DNA from 2 places in the Sphaerisporangium sp. NPDC051011 genome. Region 1 is predicted to be linked to the other one. Evidence: riboswitches for the same ligand, from Rfam matches in the RefSeq annotation. Region 1 holds a riboswitch; the other holds the start of a gene.

What was found. A riboswitch is a leader RNA that binds a small molecule or an ion and turns the genes downstream of it on or off. The one in region 1 is predicted to bind S-adenosylmethionine.
Region 2: it holds a riboswitch for S-adenosylmethionine, as region 1 does, so the genes downstream of both, thrC (threonine synthase) here and AB0H21_RS37925 (aminotransferase class V-fold PLP-dependent enzyme) in region 1, are expected to answer to the same signal.

What each region holds. Positions count from the first base shown of each region.
Region 1 covers NZ_JBFAGG010000025.1:66,369-74,719, forward strand. The annotation lists gene AB0H21_RS37920 (NADH-quinone oxidoreductase subunit D) at 1-703, opposite strand, end outside; gene AB0H21_RS37925 (aminotransferase class V-fold PLP-dependent enzyme) at 721-2,013, opposite strand; SAM riboswitch class IV at 2,112-2,227, opposite strand; gene fxlM (methyltransferase, FxLD system) at 2,548-3,768, shown strand; gene AB0H21_RS37935 (hypothetical protein) at 3,806-3,940, shown strand; gene AB0H21_RS37940 (lantibiotic dehydratase) at 4,028-6,934, shown strand; gene AB0H21_RS37945 (lanthionine synthetase C family protein) at 6,931-8,079, shown strand; gene AB0H21_RS37950 (thiopeptide-type bacteriocin biosynthesis protein) at 8,096-8,351, shown strand, end outside.
Region 2 covers NZ_JBFAGG010000028.1:52,439-60,789, reverse strand. The annotation lists gene AB0H21_RS39110 (SAM-dependent chlorinase/fluorinase) at 1-800, opposite strand, end outside; gene AB0H21_RS39105 (DUF3263 domain-containing protein) at 1,021-1,335, shown strand; gene otsB (trehalose-phosphatase) at 1,358-2,206, shown strand; gene AB0H21_RS39095 (MFS transporter) at 2,190-3,371, opposite strand; gene AB0H21_RS39090 (trehalose-6-phosphate synthase) at 3,547-4,974, opposite strand; gene AB0H21_RS39085 (RNA polymerase sigma factor) at 5,146-5,709, shown strand; SAM riboswitch class I at 5,825-5,986, shown strand; gene thrC (threonine synthase) at 6,001-7,296, shown strand; gene AB0H21_RS39075 (MoaD/ThiS family protein) at 7,310-7,585, shown strand; gene AB0H21_RS39070 (cold-shock protein) at 7,925-8,125, shown strand.

The DNA of each region.
Region 1 (8,351 bases):
ACTGCATGATCGTCTCACGGTCGAGCACGCCGACGCCGCGCGTGCGGGCCAGGAAGATCTCGTTGCCGTAGATCAGGTGCTCGATGTCGGACAGCCGCCCCCGCACGTCGCCGACCGTCCGCGACACCCGGTCGAGCCAGCCGTCCGGCAGGTCCTCCTTCAGCCCGCCGACCCGGTTGAACATGTAGTGCATGCGCCCGCCGGAGATCTCCTCCATGACGTCCTGCAGCATCTCGCGCTCGCGGAAGGCGTAGAAGATCGGCGTGATCGCGCCGAGCTCCAGGGGGTAGGACCCGAGGAACATGAGGTGGTTCAGCACGCGGTTCAGCTCGGCGAGCAGCGTGCGCGCCCACACGGCCCGCACGGGGACCTCCATGCCGAGCATGCGCTCGACGGCCAGCACCACGCCCAGCTCGTTGGCGAAGGCCGACAGCCAGTCGTGCCGGTTGGCCAGCACGATGATCTGCCGGTAGTCGCGCACCTCGAACAGCTTCTCGGCGCCGCGGTGCATGTACCCGATGATCGGCTCCGCCGCGGCGATGCGCTCGCCGTCCACGGTGAGCCGCAGGCGCAGCACGCCGTGGGTCGAGGGGTGCTGGGGCCCGATGTTGAGGATCATGTCCTCGGTGGCGAGCTCCTTGGCCCCGGCGCCGATTCCCACGACGCGCTCGACGCGCCCGCCTCCGGCGGGAGGTTCGGTCATGGACCTATGCTGTCACGTCAGCGGCGCGACACAAGCTCGGAGAGGGCGGTCACCAGACGCCGGACGTGCTCCTCGGTGGTGCCGATGCCGATGGACGCCCGTACCGCGCCGGCCGTGCCGTCCGCGCAGGTGCCGTCGTCCAGCCGCCCGGCCTCGTCGAGCAGGTGGCGGACGAACGGGTGGGCGCAGAACCGGCCGTCCCGCACGCCGATGCCGTACTCCGACGACAGCGCCTCGGCGACCTCGCGGGCGGTCCAGCCGTCCACGATGAAGGACACGATGCCGACGCGCGGGTGCCCGGGCCCCCACAGCGACAGCTCGCGCACGCCGTCGATGCGGGCCAGCCCATCGCGCAGCAGGCCGACCAGCCGCTCCTCCTCCTTGACCAGCGGGGCCCAGCCGGTGGCGGACAGGGCGTCGCAGGCGGCGGCAAGGGCGATCGCGCCGAGGACGTTCGGCGTGCCGGCCTCGTGCCGCTGCTCGGCGTCGCCGCTCCACTCGGTCGTGATCGGCGCCCCCTCGGCGGCCCCGCCCGTGACGTTCGCGGACGCGCCACCGCCGCGCAGGTACGGGTCGGCGTCCGCGAGCCAGTCCGGCCGGCCGATGAGCACGCCCGCGCCGAACGGGGCGTAGAGCTTGTGCCCGGAGAACGCGACGTAGTCGAGGTCGAGCGCGGTCAGGTTGAGCCTGCGGTGCGGGACGAGCTGGGCGGCGTCCACGAAGATACGGGCGCCGTGGCGGTGGGCGATGTGCGCGAGCGCGGCGATCGGCCACAGCTCGCCGGTGACGTTGGACGCGGCGGTGACGACCAGCAGCTTGGGGCCGTCGATGGCCGCGAGGGTCTCGTCGGCGGCGCGCACGGCCTCGCCGGGGAAGGCGGGCGGCGCGAGCCGGACGGCGCCGGTCCAGGGGAGCAGCGAGGCGTGGTGCTCGGTCTCGAAGACGACGACGGTGGTGCCCTCGGGCAGGCAGCGGGCCAGCAGGTTCGTCGCGTCGGTGGTGTTGCGGGTGAACACGACCGCGTCGTCGCGGCGGGCGCCCGCGAAGGCCCCGACGGTGTGGCGGGCCTGCTCGTAGCGGGCGGTGGTGAGCTGGGAGGCGTACCCGGCGCCGCGGTGCACGCTGGAGTAGGCCGGCAGCGCGGCGGCGACGGCCGCGCTCACCGGCTCCAGACAGGGCGCGCTGGCGGCGTAGTCCAGGTTGACGTACCGGACCAACTCGCCGCCCTTGACGGGAACCTCCAGGTCGGTGCCGAGCACGGTGGGGATGCCGGTCCGGTGCCCTGCGGGGACGGGCTGGGCGGGGACGATCTCGGCGGGGGCGGGGGCGGGGATGGTCAGATCGGTGACAGCGGACAACGCCGGCCTCCTCGGGTAAGGGGCCCTCGGTCATGGCGTTGAGATGACGGAGCCCGCGCTTGCCCGGCGCACCGCGCGCCGGACCTGGTCTTCACCCGGGGCACCCCGCCGCGAGCGCGAGGGTTGCCGGCCAGCGAGCCGGGGCTTGACGCTGGCACTCATGACCTACGTCCGGACTATAACCCAACCTCCCCCCGCCCCCGCAATGTGACAGGCATCACGCCCCCGCCTCCGTTTGTGCCAGCACTGGCGGTGTCGCGTTAAGAGGACTCTGCGCCACCGAGGAGTTCGGTCGGTATGCCCCTGTGGAATCCGGGACAGGATTTGCTTGTCACCGGCGCCGATCCGCGGGCGCCTTGGCTCCATATACGGCACGTTGAACAGGAACACGTCCGCGGGCCCTTCACAATGCGGGCCGATCGTTCGGGGGTTCAGCCCGCCAACGGACTTCTCCGCAGACGGTGGCTCTACCAGAAAGAAGGCAGCATGTTGGACACGATGAGCGCCGATGCGCTTCGGGGTGCGCTGGTCGAACAGGTCGCGGCCCGGCACCAGGCGCTGGGCTTGGTGTTGCCCGCCGAGATCGAGCGGGCGCTGCGGAGAGTCCCCCGGCACCTGTTCACGGGCGACGCCGACCTCCAGGCCGCTTACGAAGACACCGCGATCATCACCAAGCGCAACGAGCGCGGCATCTCCATGAGTTCGGTGTCGGCGCCCTGGCTTCAGGCGATGATGCTGGGACAGGCCGAGCTCAAGCCCGGTGACCGGGTTCTGGAAGTGGGGACCGGTGGCTACAACGCGGCATTGATCCAGGAGGTCGTCGGGTCGACGGGTTCGGTGACCACGATCGACATCGACCCCGAGATCACCGAGCGTGCCGGACGGTGCCTGGCTGATGCGGGATACGCCGACGTGGAGGTGATCTGCGCGGACGCCGAGTTCGCGATCGAGCCGGGCAGGATGTTCGACGCGATCATTGTCACAGTGGGGTCCTGGGACGTGCCTCCGGCGTGGTCGTCGCAGCTCGCTGAGGGCGGGCGGCTCGTCGTCCCACTGCGTACCAAGGGGTTGACCAGGTCGTGGGTCCTGGAGCAGCGGGGCGGCGCCCTGGTGAGCCGGGGCCATCAGACCTGCGGGTTCGTGCCGATGCAGGGAGCGGGAGCCCACAGTGGCGTCGCGATCCCGCTGCTGCACGATGATGCGGTCGGGCTGTGGCTGGACGAACAGGACAGCATCGAGGCGGCGGCGCTGTCGGGCGTCTTGGACCTGCCCCGCGTGGAGGTGTGGACCGGCATCACGGTGGGCGCCGGGATTCGGTTCAGCGATCAGGACCTATGGCTCGCCACGACCCTGCCCGGCTTTAGCTTGATCACCGCGTCGCAGAAGGCGCTTGACGACGACATCGTGGCGCTGCCGTGGCGGTACGGCACCCCGGCGTTGGCGGACGGTCCGAACCTCGCCTACCGCACCAAGCCTCGCACGGTTGACGGTGGGAGATACGAGTTCGGCGTGTTCGCACACGGCCCGCAGGCGGACCACTCCGCGCGGCAGCTGGCCGAACAGATCGCTGCGTGGGACCGGGCGGGTCGTCCGACGCCCCGCCTCTCGGTCCACCCGGCAGGCACACCAGACGATGAGCTGCCGGACGGGTACGTGCTGGACAAGAAGCACTGCCGCCTCCTGATCGCCTGGTCGACGGCCAGGTAGCACGATCACCCTTCCCAATCGAAAGGATCATCCTGTGATGCAGCAGAGCGATTTCAGCCTGGACGTCCGCCTCGTGAAGGCTGGACCCGCGATCACCGGAGTCGACACCGAGGACTGCACCAGCGACAACTGCGGTGACACCCCGGGCAGCGCCGGCATAGCCAACTGCTAGACACCCCTGGTTGGTTCCCGGTCGCGCAGACCGGGCCGGGAACCTCTTTCCGGAACGGAGGATCGGCACGTGCATCGCTTTCGAGCCGTGGACGCCGCCGTCATTCGGGTCGCTGCCTACCCCGACAACCTGGTCTTGCCGCCGTGGCCCGACCTCAGCAACGATGATGTTCGCAGTGCGGTCAGTTGGATCGGTGAGGTCTGGCCGTTGGCGGGGGTAGCCGACGCTGTCAACATCGCGAGCCCTGATCTAGCTCGCGTCCTGACCGCGTTGTGTGAGGCCCCAGGCGGGTTCCGGCCGCGTCAGATCCGTCGCGCGGCCGAGGCCCTGATGCGCTATCTCCTGCGGTGGACGAGCCGTGCCACACCATTCGGCCTGTTCGCCGGACTTGCCCCCGTTAGCATGGCTCCGACCACATCCGTTGCTTTCGGCGATCGACATGTCGCTGTAAGCCAGCCGGATTCCACATGGCTCACAGACCAGATCAGCGCTCTGGAGAATCAGCCGGAACTGCTGCGGATGCTGCCGGTCATGACGAACAACCTGGGGTTCGTGCGGGGCGCAGACTGGGTGCTGCCCTGCCAGCCCTGCGCCGAGGGACCGGTGGCGGACGTGTCCGTGCGCTACACCGCAGCGGTCCGCATGGTCCTGCAGGAGGCCAGAACCTCGGTCCTCTTTGGCGATCTCCTAGCGAAGCTGGCCGCGGAGTCTCCCCGGACACCGGTCACAGTCATTGAGGACATGCTCACCGAACTGGTGCGCCGACGGATCCTGCTCACGAGCGTGCGACCGCCGATGACCGTCACCGACCCCCTCACCCACATCGCCGCCCAGTTGGCGGGGCTGGAAGCTGGCCCCGTCAGCCCTGTCGCCCTTGACCCGAGTCCGCGTCTGGCGGTCGGTCTGCGGCTGGACTGCTCGATCAGCCTGCCGCCCTGCGTGATCGGTGAGGTCGAGGCGGCTGCCGCGATCCTGGTCCGGTTGGCCCCGGGGCGCCCCGCCTGGCAGGCTTACCACTCCGCGTTCGTCGACCGTTATGGTCCAGGAGCTCTGGTGGGGATACGGGAACTCCTTGACCCCGATCGAGGGCTCGGCTACCCGGCCGGGTTCCGAGGTTCGCTCTACAGCAGCGACCCCGCGCTGACGCACAGAGATGCGACGTTGGCGGCCCTGGCCCAGAGAGCCGCCCTGGATGGGTGCGCCGAGTTGGTCATCACCGAGGACCTAGTGGCCGAACTGGAGATCGGCGGCGCCGCAGGGCCGGTGCCTCACACGGAGCTGCGGGTCAGCCTCAGCGCCCCCACCCTTGCCGCAGTGGACGCCGGCGAATTCACCATCATCGTGATGTGCGCGTCGCGGCACGCCGGGACCTCGGTTGGCCGGTTCCTGCATCTTCTCGAAGCCGGTGACCGGGACCGTATCAGCGCGGTCTACCGAGGACTTCCGGCCACCACGGCTGGCGCGATGGCCGTACAGCTGTCGGTCCCTCCCCTTTTCGCCCGCACGGACGGTCTCGCCCGCACTGCGGACGTCCTGCCGGTGCTATCACTGGGGGAACATCGTCAGCCGGACTCGGAGATCGATCTCGACGACCTGGCGGTCACCGCCGACGCCCGCCGCCTTGTCCTGGTGTCGCTCACGCGTGGGTGCGCGGTCGAGCCGTTGATGTTGAACGCGCTCGACTTGCGTCACGGCGTCCCCCCGCTGGCCCGGTTCCTGTGCGAAGTCAGTACTGGAACGTCGGCGCCGTGCAGTACGTTCGTCTGGGGTCCGGTCGCCGACCAGTTCGCATTTCTTCCGCGTGTTCGCTACGGCCGTACGGTGCTCAGCCCGGCGCGGTGGAACCTCACCGCCACGACCCTGCCCGACTCGACCGCCACCACCCGGGAATGGGTGAAAGCGTTCCGGGAACGACTGCACTCCCACCATATTCCGGATGTGGTGCGATTCGGCGACGATGACGTGCGGATCCGGTTGGACCTGACCGAGAGCGCGCACCTGGCGCTTCTGCGCGGCCACTTGGACCGGGTCGGCAGGGCGAGGCTGACCGAGGACGGAATCGACGATGGCTGGATCGGAGGGCGCCCCCACGAGATCGTCGTCCCCGTCGCGTCCACCACCCCGCCCCGCCCATTGGCGCGACCGCTGCGGCCGGAGCGGATCCACCAGGGTCCTGGTTGTCTGCCCGGGGCCTCACCGTGGCTTTACGCGAAACTGTTCGGGCACCCGGCCCGGCAGAGCGATCTGCTCACGACCTTTGCGTCGGCTTTGCTCGCCGACTGGGATCATGGCGCCCCCGACGACTGGTGGTTCATCCGCTACGACGCCCCCGCACCGCATCTGCGGGTCCGGTTGCGCCTATATGACAGCGACCGGTACGGGGCGGCCGCCCGTTCGTTCGGGCAGTGGGCACGCACCGTTCACCGTGCGGGGTTGCTCCGTGATGTCTGCCTGGAGACCTACCGCCCCGAGACCGGCCGGTTCGGCACCGGTCCGACCCTGGCCGCCGCGGAAGATCTGTTCGCCGCCGACTCGGCGGTCGCGGTCGCGCAGCTGCGCGGCATGGTGAACGCTCCGGCCGCGACCGCGGCCGGTCTGGTCGGCCTTGCGACTGGTTTCCTGGGCGTCGGCGGGCCGAGCTGGTTGGTGGAGCACATCGCTCACGGCGGGGGCAGCGCGCTTGATCGAAGCGTCGTGGAGCAGGCCCGGCACCCACTGAAGGTCCCGATCGAGTTACTGGATCGGTGGCGGAAGGCGCTGTCCACCTACCGGGCACTGCTCGACGCCGACACCGTCAACGTCGCCCACGATGTGAATGTCGTCCTGGCCGACTTGCTGCATCTGCACCACGCTCGCATGATCGGGATCGATGCCGAGTCGGAGCGGACCTGTATGCGGCTGGCCCGGGCCGTGGCCCAAGGCATGATCGCTCAAGGAGAAAGGAGCGGCACATCGACATCCAGCAGCGGGCCCGTCACTGTGCCGACGACATAGCCCGGCAGCTCAGGACACCTCATCCGGCTGGGCCATCGGTCCAGTCACTCAGCGGTGGAGCGGTCGGGATCGCGCTCTTGCACATCGAGCGGGCCACCGCAGGCATCACTGGGTGGCAGGAGGCACACGAGTGGCTGACGGCCGCGGCCGGTGACGAACTCACCACCGGTACCAACGCCTGTCTTTACCACGGGGCGCCTGCGCTTGCGTTCGCACTTCACCCCGCACGCCACCCTGGATATCGGGCCGCACAGGCGGCCCTGGACGAGGGTGTCGCGGCCATCACCCGGGATCGGCTCGCCGCAGCCGGGCACCGTATCGCGCGGGGCGAGCGGCCCGCCCTGGCCGAGTTCGACCTGGTCAGCGGCCTTGCCGGTCTGGGCGCGCACCTATGGAGACGTGACCCCGGCGGCGACCTGGTCAAGGGCGTGCTGGCTTACCTCGTCCGGCTCGCCGAACCGATGGACGGCCTACCGGGCTGGTGGACCATGTCATCGGCCAGGCGCACCATGCGACCCCCGCGTGGCGGGCACGGCAACAACGGGGTGGCACACGGCATCTGCGGGCCGCTGACACTGCTGGCTCTGACCGCCCGAGCTGGCCTGGTCGTGCCCGGTCAGATGGAGGCAATCGGCCGGATCTGCGCCTGGCTGGATGATTGGCAGCAAGACCAGTTCGGCGCCCCCTGGTGGCCCGAAACGATCACCCTCGCCGAGATCCAGCAAGACGGGACCACCCAGCCCGGGCCACTGCGCCCCTCCTGGTGCTATGGCACCCCTGGCATCGCGCGCGCCCAGCAACTGGCCGCTCTGGCGACCGGTGACACCGCCCGCAGGGCCACCGCTGAGTCCGCCCTGGTCGGCTGCCTCAACGACCCGCGCCAACTGCGGCGGATCGTCGACCGTGGTGTGTGCCACGGCGCCGCGGGACTGTTCATGACTGTGACCGCCTTCGCGGCTGACGCGATCGCGCCCGACGACCTGCCGCTCGCTCGGGTCGCTGAGCTCGTCCTGGACGGCCCCGCCGCGGCCAGCACGCCACCGGGGTTCCTGACCGGGCACGCCGGTTACGCCCTCGCGCTCCACGCCCTCGCCGACAGCACTCCACCCACTACCACCTGGGACGCCTGCCTTCTGCTCCGCTGACTGAAATGAGGTGCCTGTGCAGCCTGGACCTTGGCGGCAAGCCAACGTCACCTTCGCCGACCGCAGCGCCGCCTCACGTGTCGGCCCGATCCTTCAGGATGCCGAGGACCACGGGCTCGTGTCGGCCTGGTTCTTCATCCGCAAAGCGCAGTGGCGGTTTCGATGGCTACCCACTAGCCCTGCCGCAGCCGACACGGTCCTTCACGCGCTGACCCAGGCCGACGAGTCGATGTCATGGACCTCTACCGTCTGCGAGTTCGAGCCTGTCGCGT
Region 2 (8,351 bases), on a different contig from region 1:
ACCCGGGCGAGCCGCACATGCGCGCCGGGCGGCAGGCCGAGGCGCTGCGCGGCGTCCCCGGAGTTGACCGCGACCGAGACCATGCCCGCGGAGTCGGTGAAGGCGACGAGGTTCCCGGGCGCGACGGCCGCGTAGGTGTCGCGGAAGGGCACCGTGATCTGCCGCCTGCCCATGGACACCGCCAGCGTGTCGCCGACCTGGATGCCGAGGGTCGCGAGGTCGTCGGCGGTCACGGAGAGCTGGACGTTGCCGTAGCGGTCCAGCGAGAGGACCTCTCCCTCGGCCGCGCCTTCCCCGATGCGGGAGGTCGGCGCGGGCAGCGACAGCAGCCGGTCGAGCGGAATGCGCGGCCCGAGCTCGTCGGGCCTGCGGCCGGCGACCAGGTGGGCCGCCACCGGCGCGTACACGTCGCGCCCGTGGAAGGTGGGCGAGACGGGCGTGAGGAACAACTCCTCGTTGGTGATCTCGTACGCGACCCGCGCGCCGCCCGAGGCGAGCAGGGCCCACGACAGCAGGCCGTTGTCCGGGCCGATGAAGACGCGCTGCCCGGCCTCGACGGCGATCGAGCGCCGGGCACTCGCCGCCGACGGGTCGACCGCGGCGATGTGCACGCCGGTCGGCAGGTAGGGCAGAGTCTGGGCGAGGATCGCGGCGCCGCGGCGGATGTCCCCCGCGGGAACCAGGTGACAGACGTCGATGATGCGCGCCTCCGGGGCGATCCCGAGGATCACCCCGTGGCAGGACGCCACGAAGCCGTCTTCCAGCCCGTAGTCGGTGAGAAGCGTGATGACTGAGGTCACACTTGGTGACCCTACGTCGTGCGCTCGCGGTGTCATAGGGGCGGCCCACAGGTCTCCCGAAGTGTCATGAACAGCCGCGAATTCCCGACTACCATGGCCACGGGCCGCACGCGCGGCGCGGCCCAGGGTCGCGCTCGTCCGGGCGCACGTTCGCTGGTCTCCCGCTTCCCCCGCCCGGCCTGCCGTCCGCCTCTCCGCGTGCCCGACCGAGGAGGACCTGATGGACACCGCGCCGGATCCCGGTGACAGCGATCCCGAGGAAGGGCCGGCCCCCCGCGTCGCCGGGGAACTGACCGACCGGGAGCGCGAGCTCCTCGCCTTCGAGCGTCAGTGGTGGCGGTACGCGGGCGCCAAGGAGCAGGCGATCCGCGAGACCTTCGAGATCTCCGCGACCCGCTACTACCAGCTTCTCGGGCAGCTCATCGACCAGCCCGAGGCGCTGGCCCACGACCCGATGACGGTGAAGCGGCTGAGGCGCCTGCGGGCCTCGCGTCAGCGCGAGCGCGCGGCGCGGCGTCTCGGTATGCGCCCCTGATCGATGGGGTAGTGCTCCCCGCGTGACTCATGACCTGTTGCCGGACAACGCCGGTTTAGCGGCCATCACGGCCGATCCCGAGGGCGCCGTGATCGGGCTCGACTTCGACGGCACGCTCGCCCCGATCGTCCCCGACCCCGCCGACGCCCGCGTCGCCCCCGAGGCGGCGGCCGCGCTGGCGCGCCTGGGCGGCCTGGTGCGGGCCGTCGTCATCGTGACGGGCCGCCCCGCGGCCACGGCCGTCGAGTACGGGCAGGTGGCGGGCGGGCCGGGCCTCGCGGACGTCCCCGGCCTGGTGGTGCTCGGCCAGTACGGCCTGGAACGCTGGGAGGCCGGGCGGGTGACCTCGCCCCCGCCGCCGCCGGAGATCGACCGCGTGCGCGCCGAGGTGCCGGCCCTGGTCGCCTCGCTCGGGTTCACCGTCACCGACGGAACCGAGCCCGGCGTGACGCTGGAGGACAAGGGACGGGCCGTCGCCGTCCACACCCGGCGGGCCCCCGACCCCGAGGGGACGCTGCGCGCGCTGCGCGAGCCGCTCGGCAAGCTCGCGGCGTCGGCCGGGCTGACCGTCGAACCCGGCCGGCTGGTGCTGGAGCTGCGGCCCGCGGGCATGGACAAGGGGCACGCCCTCGGGGCCTTCCTCGCCGAGCGCGCCGCCAGGTCCGTGCTCTTCGCCGGGGACGACCTCGGCGACCTCGCGGCGTTCGAGGCCGTGCGCCTGTCGGGGCTGCCGGGCGTCACGGTGTGCAGCGCCTCGGCGGAGGTCACCGAGCTGGCCCGGCGCGCCGACGTGGTCGTGGACGGCCCGGCCGGGGTCGCGGCCCTGCTCACGTCGCTGGCGGACGCGATCACCCCTACCGGCGCGCGCTGAGCGCGATGCCCCCGATGGCGCAGGCGATCAGTACCGGCACCATGAGGAACGCCGTGTGGGTGCCGAAGCCGTCCGCCAGCGCCCCGAGCACGAACGGGCCCGCGCCGACCGCGACCGAGGTCCAGATGGACGCGGTGGCGCTCGCCTCGGACGCCCGCCCGCCGGAGGAGGCGATGACCCGGGACAGGCCGAGCGGGAACTGCACCGCGACGCCGAGGCCGCTCAGCACCAGGCCCGCGTAGCACAACAGCGGCCGGTCGCCGAGCCAGAACACCGTCCAGCCCGCGAGCGTCACCAGCAGCGCGCCGCCCAGCAGCCGCGTGGGGTCGATCCGCAGCGCCAGCCGCCCGGCCGCGAACCTGCCGGCGGCCACGCCGATGGTGAACGCGGTCAGCCCGGTGGCGGCGGCCGCGAGCGACATTCCCGTCTGGTCCGCCAGCAGCTCGGCGGCCCAGACGTTGAACAGGAACTCCATCGCCACCAGGCAGAACAGCACGCCGCACGCGGCGTGGAACCGCCAGCCGTAGGGAGCCTTCTGCGGGGCCGGGGCCGGGGCGGAGACCGGGTCCGGCCCGCCGCCGGGGGAGGGCGCGGGCACCCACACCCGGCCCATGAGCACGAGCAGCAGGAACATCGCCACAGGGGTGACCAGGATGCCGGCGCGCCAGCCGAGCGAGGTGGGCGCCAGCGCGCTGATCAGGTAGGACATGCCGATGCCGGCAGTGACGGCGACCGCGTTGGCCTCGTTGATGGCCGCGGGGGCCGCCGTGCCGTGGTGGTCGCTCAGCACCGACATGCCGATGTACAGCGAGATCGAGCCGCCGCCGCTGGCCAGGCCGTACCCGAGCAGCGTGACGGGCAGCGCCGTCGTGGCCGCGACGAGCAGGACGCCGCAGGTCATCCCGGCGAGGCCGAGCCAGGTCGCCCTGCGCCTGCCCACCTTGGCGATCACGCGGGGTATGGCGAGCCCGGCGATGACGCCGCCCACGGCCATGGCCGTGCCGTGCAGCCCGGCGACGGCCTGCGACACGCCCTGGTCGATGCGCAGCAGCGGGAGCGCGGCCGACAGGCCGTACAGATAGGTCGCGAATGTGGCGAGCTGGAAGTAGATCAGCCAGGTCGGACGGTCACGGGCGAGCGAACGGACGACTGCGGTCGAGCTCACTGATCCCCCGCGCCTCGAAAGCCTCGAATGAGCACGAAAGTATCACCAGGCGGACCTTCGCCGTGATCCACCCAAAGGTCAGAAAGCTCCTACCCTCGGCTTGAACACCCCCCTCTCGCCCATGCCGATGACCGCGCCCCGAACCCGCCGAGCGGAGCGAGGCCATAGGCACAGCTCAGGTGTCCAGGGCGGCGAGTTGGTCGGCGAACCAGCGGTGGGGCGGCAGGGCGGTCGCCGCCGCGCGCAGGCGGGCCCCGCGCTTGGCGCGCTCCTCCTCGGGGAGCACCAGCGCGTCGTGCAGGGCGTTCGCCGTGCCGGACACGTCGTAGGGGTTCACCATCAGCGCGTCGGCGCCCAGCTCGCTCGCCGCGCCGGCCTCGCGGGACAGCACCAGCGCGCAGTGCGGCGCGAGGATCGGGCCCTCCTTGGCGACGAGGTTCATGCCGTCCCGGATCGGGTTCACCAGCAGGACGTCCGCAATGCGGTAGGCCGCGAGCGAGCGGGCGTAGTCGTCGTTGACGTTGAGGATCAGCGGATCCCAGTCCTCGCCGCCGAACTCGTCCTCGATCTCGGTCGCGCAGCGCTGCACGGCCGCGGTGTACTCGCGGTATTCGGGCAGGTCGTGCCGGGAGGGATAGGCGAACGCCAGGTGCACGACCTTGCCGTGCCACTCCGGATGGTCGGTCAGGAACTGCTTGTAGGCGAGCAGGCCCCGGACGATGTTCTTCGACAGCTCCGTCCGGTCGATGCGCACGATGAGCTTCTTGTCGCCCACGCGCTCGCGCAGCGCCGTCATGTGCGACTCGACGTCCGGCTCCAGCGCGCGGGCCCACAGCGCGTCGCCGTCCACGCCGAGCGGGTGCACGCCGACGTGCGTCGTGCGGCCCTCGTACGCGATGGTGCGCGCGGCGCGGTCGACGCGAGCGCCGAGCAGCACCTCGCAGCAGTCCATGAACGCCGACGCCCACCGCGCGGTGAGGAAGCCGGCGCGGTCGGCGCCGAGGATGCCCGACAGCAGCTCGGCCGAGATGTCGTCGGGAAGCAGCGAGAAGTACTCCGGCGGGGCCCACGGCGTGTGCGAGAAGTGGGCCACGCGCAGGTCCGGGCGCTCCACGCGGAGCATCGCGGGGGCGAGGGTGAGGTGGTAGTCCTGGATCATGACGCGGGCGCCGTGCGCGGCCTCCTCGGCCAGGGCCAGCGCGAACGCGGCGTTGTAGTCCTGGTAGGACTCCCACTCGCGGCGGAAGCGGGTGTCGAACTGCGGCGAGTTCGGCGTGTCGTAGAGCAGGTGGTTGACGAACCACAGCGTGGAGTTGGCCACCGCGTTGTACGCGCGGTGGAAGGTGGCGGGCGGGATGTCCAGCATGCGCACCGCGCCGGTGTCGTAGCCCGCCTGGTCGAGCCGGCCGCCCGGGGCCCGGCGCACGGCGCTGCGGTCGCCGTCGGAGAGCGCGGCGCACACCCACAGCACGTCGGCGGCCTTGGCGATCTCGGACAGGCCGGACACCATGCCACCTCCGCCCCTGCGCATGGTCAGCGTGCCGTCGTCGGCGAGCGTGAACGAGACCGGGCCCCGGTTGGAGGCCATGAGAACCGTGTTCATCCGCTTACCACTCCTCGTCCGCCGTGCGGCGGTCGTCCCGCGCCGTTCTTCTTCTCCACGTTGGGATGCTCACCTGGCGGCAGATTATTTAAATTTAACGCTCCCAATAAGATGGGCCGGTGGTGGTGGTCAGGGCGAGGCGAGGGCCTCGCGGCCGAGGAGGGCTCCGACATGGCGCTTGACGAGACGACCGAGGAGCTTGCCCGTGCCGCGGCCCAAGGCGACCACCGGTCCCTCGGGGAGCTTCTCCGCCGCATCGAGCCCGACGTGCTTCGCCACTGCGCGCGGCTGCTGCCCTACCACCAGGACGCGGAAGAGGCTTGCCAGGATACTTTGCTGGCGGTCGCGCGCAACATCGGCAGGTTCGAGGGCAGGGCACGTTTTTCCACCTGGTTGCACATCGTCACGGCCAACTGCGCGCGCACGACGTACCGCTCGCTGAAGCGGCGGGCCGCCGAGCAGTCGTCGGAGGAACTGCCCGACCTTCGCGCCGACCCGCGCCGGGTGAGCGTCATCGCCGGGTCCAGGCTCGACCTGCTCGACGCGATGGAGGCGCTGGAGGCCGACAAGCCCGAACTCGCGCAGGCGCTGGTGCTGCGCGACATCTGCGAGCTCGACTACAACCAGGTGGCCGACCAGCTCGGCATCCCGCTCGGCACCGCCAAGTCGCGCATCCACCAAGCCCGCAAGTACGTCCAGGGCGTCCTCGGCGACGAGTACGGCAGGTTCACCTGAACCACCCCTCGGCCGTGAGACGTCTCGCCGTTTGAGACGCGGGGTCATCTCGCTGGGCCGCGAGGTACAGTGATGTCGGCCTGCCTGTCATGACGGCGGGTTCACAACTGCATATTGCTCATCCAGAGGGGTGGAGGGACCGGCCCTGCGAAGCCCCGGCAACCCTCCCGGCTGTGGTCATCGCGTCTCCGAATGTCGCGGCACTAGACCAGTGAGACCGGCCGGGACAGGTGCCAATTCCGGCCCGTGACCAAGGTGGTCCGGGCGAAGATGAGGGAAAGGCCTCGCTTCATGGCGCTCGCAACAGCTGAGATCACCACTTCCAACTCCTTCGGTCCCGCCGTGGCTCTCTCTTGCCGCGAATGCGGTACCCGGTACGACCTCGGCCCCACCTTCGCCTGTATCGAGTGTTTCGGGCCACTCGAAGTGGCCTACACCTGGAACAGCCCGGACTTCGACGGCACCGCGCCGGTCACGCGGGAGCAGATCGCGGCCGGGCCCTCCAACATCTGGCGCTACCGGGCGCTGCTGCCGGTGCCCGTGGACGTCGGCGTCAAGCCCAACCTCGCCCCCGGCTGGACCAAGCTCGTCAAGGCCGAGAACCTGGCCCGCGAGCTGGGGCTGCGCAGCCTGCACGTCAAGGACGACTCCGGCAACCCGACCCACTCCTTCAAGGACCGGGTCGTCGCCATCGCCCTGGAGGCGGCGCGCACCTTCGGTTTCCACACCCTGTCGTGCTCGTCCACGGGCAACCTCGCCGGCGCCGTCACCGCCGCGGCCGCCCGCGCCGGGCTCGACGCCTGCGTCTTCATCCCGGCCGACCTGGAGCAGCCCAAGATCGTCATGGCCTCGGTGTACGGCGGTCGCCTGGTCGGCATCCAGGGCACCTACGACGAGGTCAACCGGTTCTGCTCCGAGCTCATCGGCGACCCGCTCGGCGACCGCTGGGGTTTCGTCAACGTGAACCTGCGGCCGTACTACGCCGAGGGCTCCAAGACGCTCGCCTACGAGATCGCCGAGCAGCTCGGGTGGCGGATCCCCGACCAGATCGTCATCCCGGTGGCGTCCGGCTCCCAGCTCACCAAGGTGGACAAGGGCTTCAAGGAGCTGATCAAGCTCGGGCTCGTCGAGGACAGGCCGTACAAGATCTTCGGCGCGCAGGCCGAGGGCTGCTCGCCGGTGTCCGCCGCGTACAAGGACGGGCGCGACGTCGTGCAGCCGGTCAAGCCCGACACCATCGCCAAGTCGCTGGCCATCGGCAACCCCGCCGACGGGCCGTACGTGCTCGACATCGCGCGCCGCACGGGCGGCGCGGTCGAGGACGTCACCGACGCCGAGATCGTGGACTCCATCCGGCTGCTCGCGCGCACCGAGGGCATCTTCGCCGAGACGGCGGGCGGCGTCACCGTGGGAGTGCTGCGCAAGCTGCTGACCAAGGGGCTGCTGGACCCCGACGCCGAGACGGTCGTGCTCAACACCGGCGACGGCCTGAAGACCCTGGACGCGGTCTCCGACGAGGCCCGGCCGACCGCGGTCATCCGCCCCTCTCTCGACGCATTCCGTACGGCTGTCGTCGAAAACTCCTGAAAGGTCCCGATAAATGAGCGTTTCTGTGCGGATTCCGACGATTCTCCGTACGTACACCGACGGTGCCGCCGAGGTGAAGGGTGAAGGCGCGACGCTTCGCGACGTGTTGCAGAAGCTCGATGCGGACTTCCCCGGAATCGGGGCCCGTATTCTGGACGAAACGGGCAACATCCGCCGTTTTGTCAACGTGTATGTCGGAGAAGAGGACGTCCGTTTCATCGACGGACTTGACACTGTGACGCCCGAGGGCGCTCAGGTCTCGGTGATCCCGGCGGTCGCCGGAGGCTGACCATCGGCGGCGCCGGACGCCCGCGTGTCCCTCGGGATGCGCGGGCGTTCGCGCGTTCTGGGCCCGTGAACGGCCCAGCTATCACAATAGAAGCCTTACTGGGCCCTCTCGGTAGTGTAATTGTCAACTAACTAAACGCAAGTATGAAATAGTCGCGTACTGCTTAGAGCGAACGTCAAGAAGTAGTTTGGTGTTTGACTCTGTTGCGCCAAGGCATGCCACAGGTATGGTCGAGAACGATCGACGTGGCCGAGGAGTTCGCATGCGTCTCGGTTCCGAAGGTCACGGGCCTCGCGGAGGAGTGGGCGGGGTCCGGAGCCCAGCAAGAGGAGTCGGAAAGTGGCGCAGGGCACCGTCAAATGGTTTAACGCGGACAAGGGCTACGGCTTCATCGCGGTAGACGGTGGTAAGGACGTGTTTGTCCACTACTCGGCGATCCTGTCGGAGGGATACCGGTCGCTCGAACAGGGTCAGCGGGTGGAGTTCGAGATCACACAGGGCCAGAAGGGTCCACAGGCAGAGTCCGTGCGGACTGTGTGACGCGGCCGGCGTAGTCCGGCCCGCGGCGGGAGATCCACTGGTCTACCCACAGTCACGAGTTGGAGGGCCCGGTCCGCGCTTCATCGCGGCCCGGGCCTTCTCTCATCCCGGTACCTGCCCCAGCTGCGGATTCCCGCACATGCGTTCCCCGCCGATGAGCGCAGATCCAATATTGTGCATACGGTCGGACAAATCGCTGTGCCTCCCAGGTCATAGGGGTGGTCGC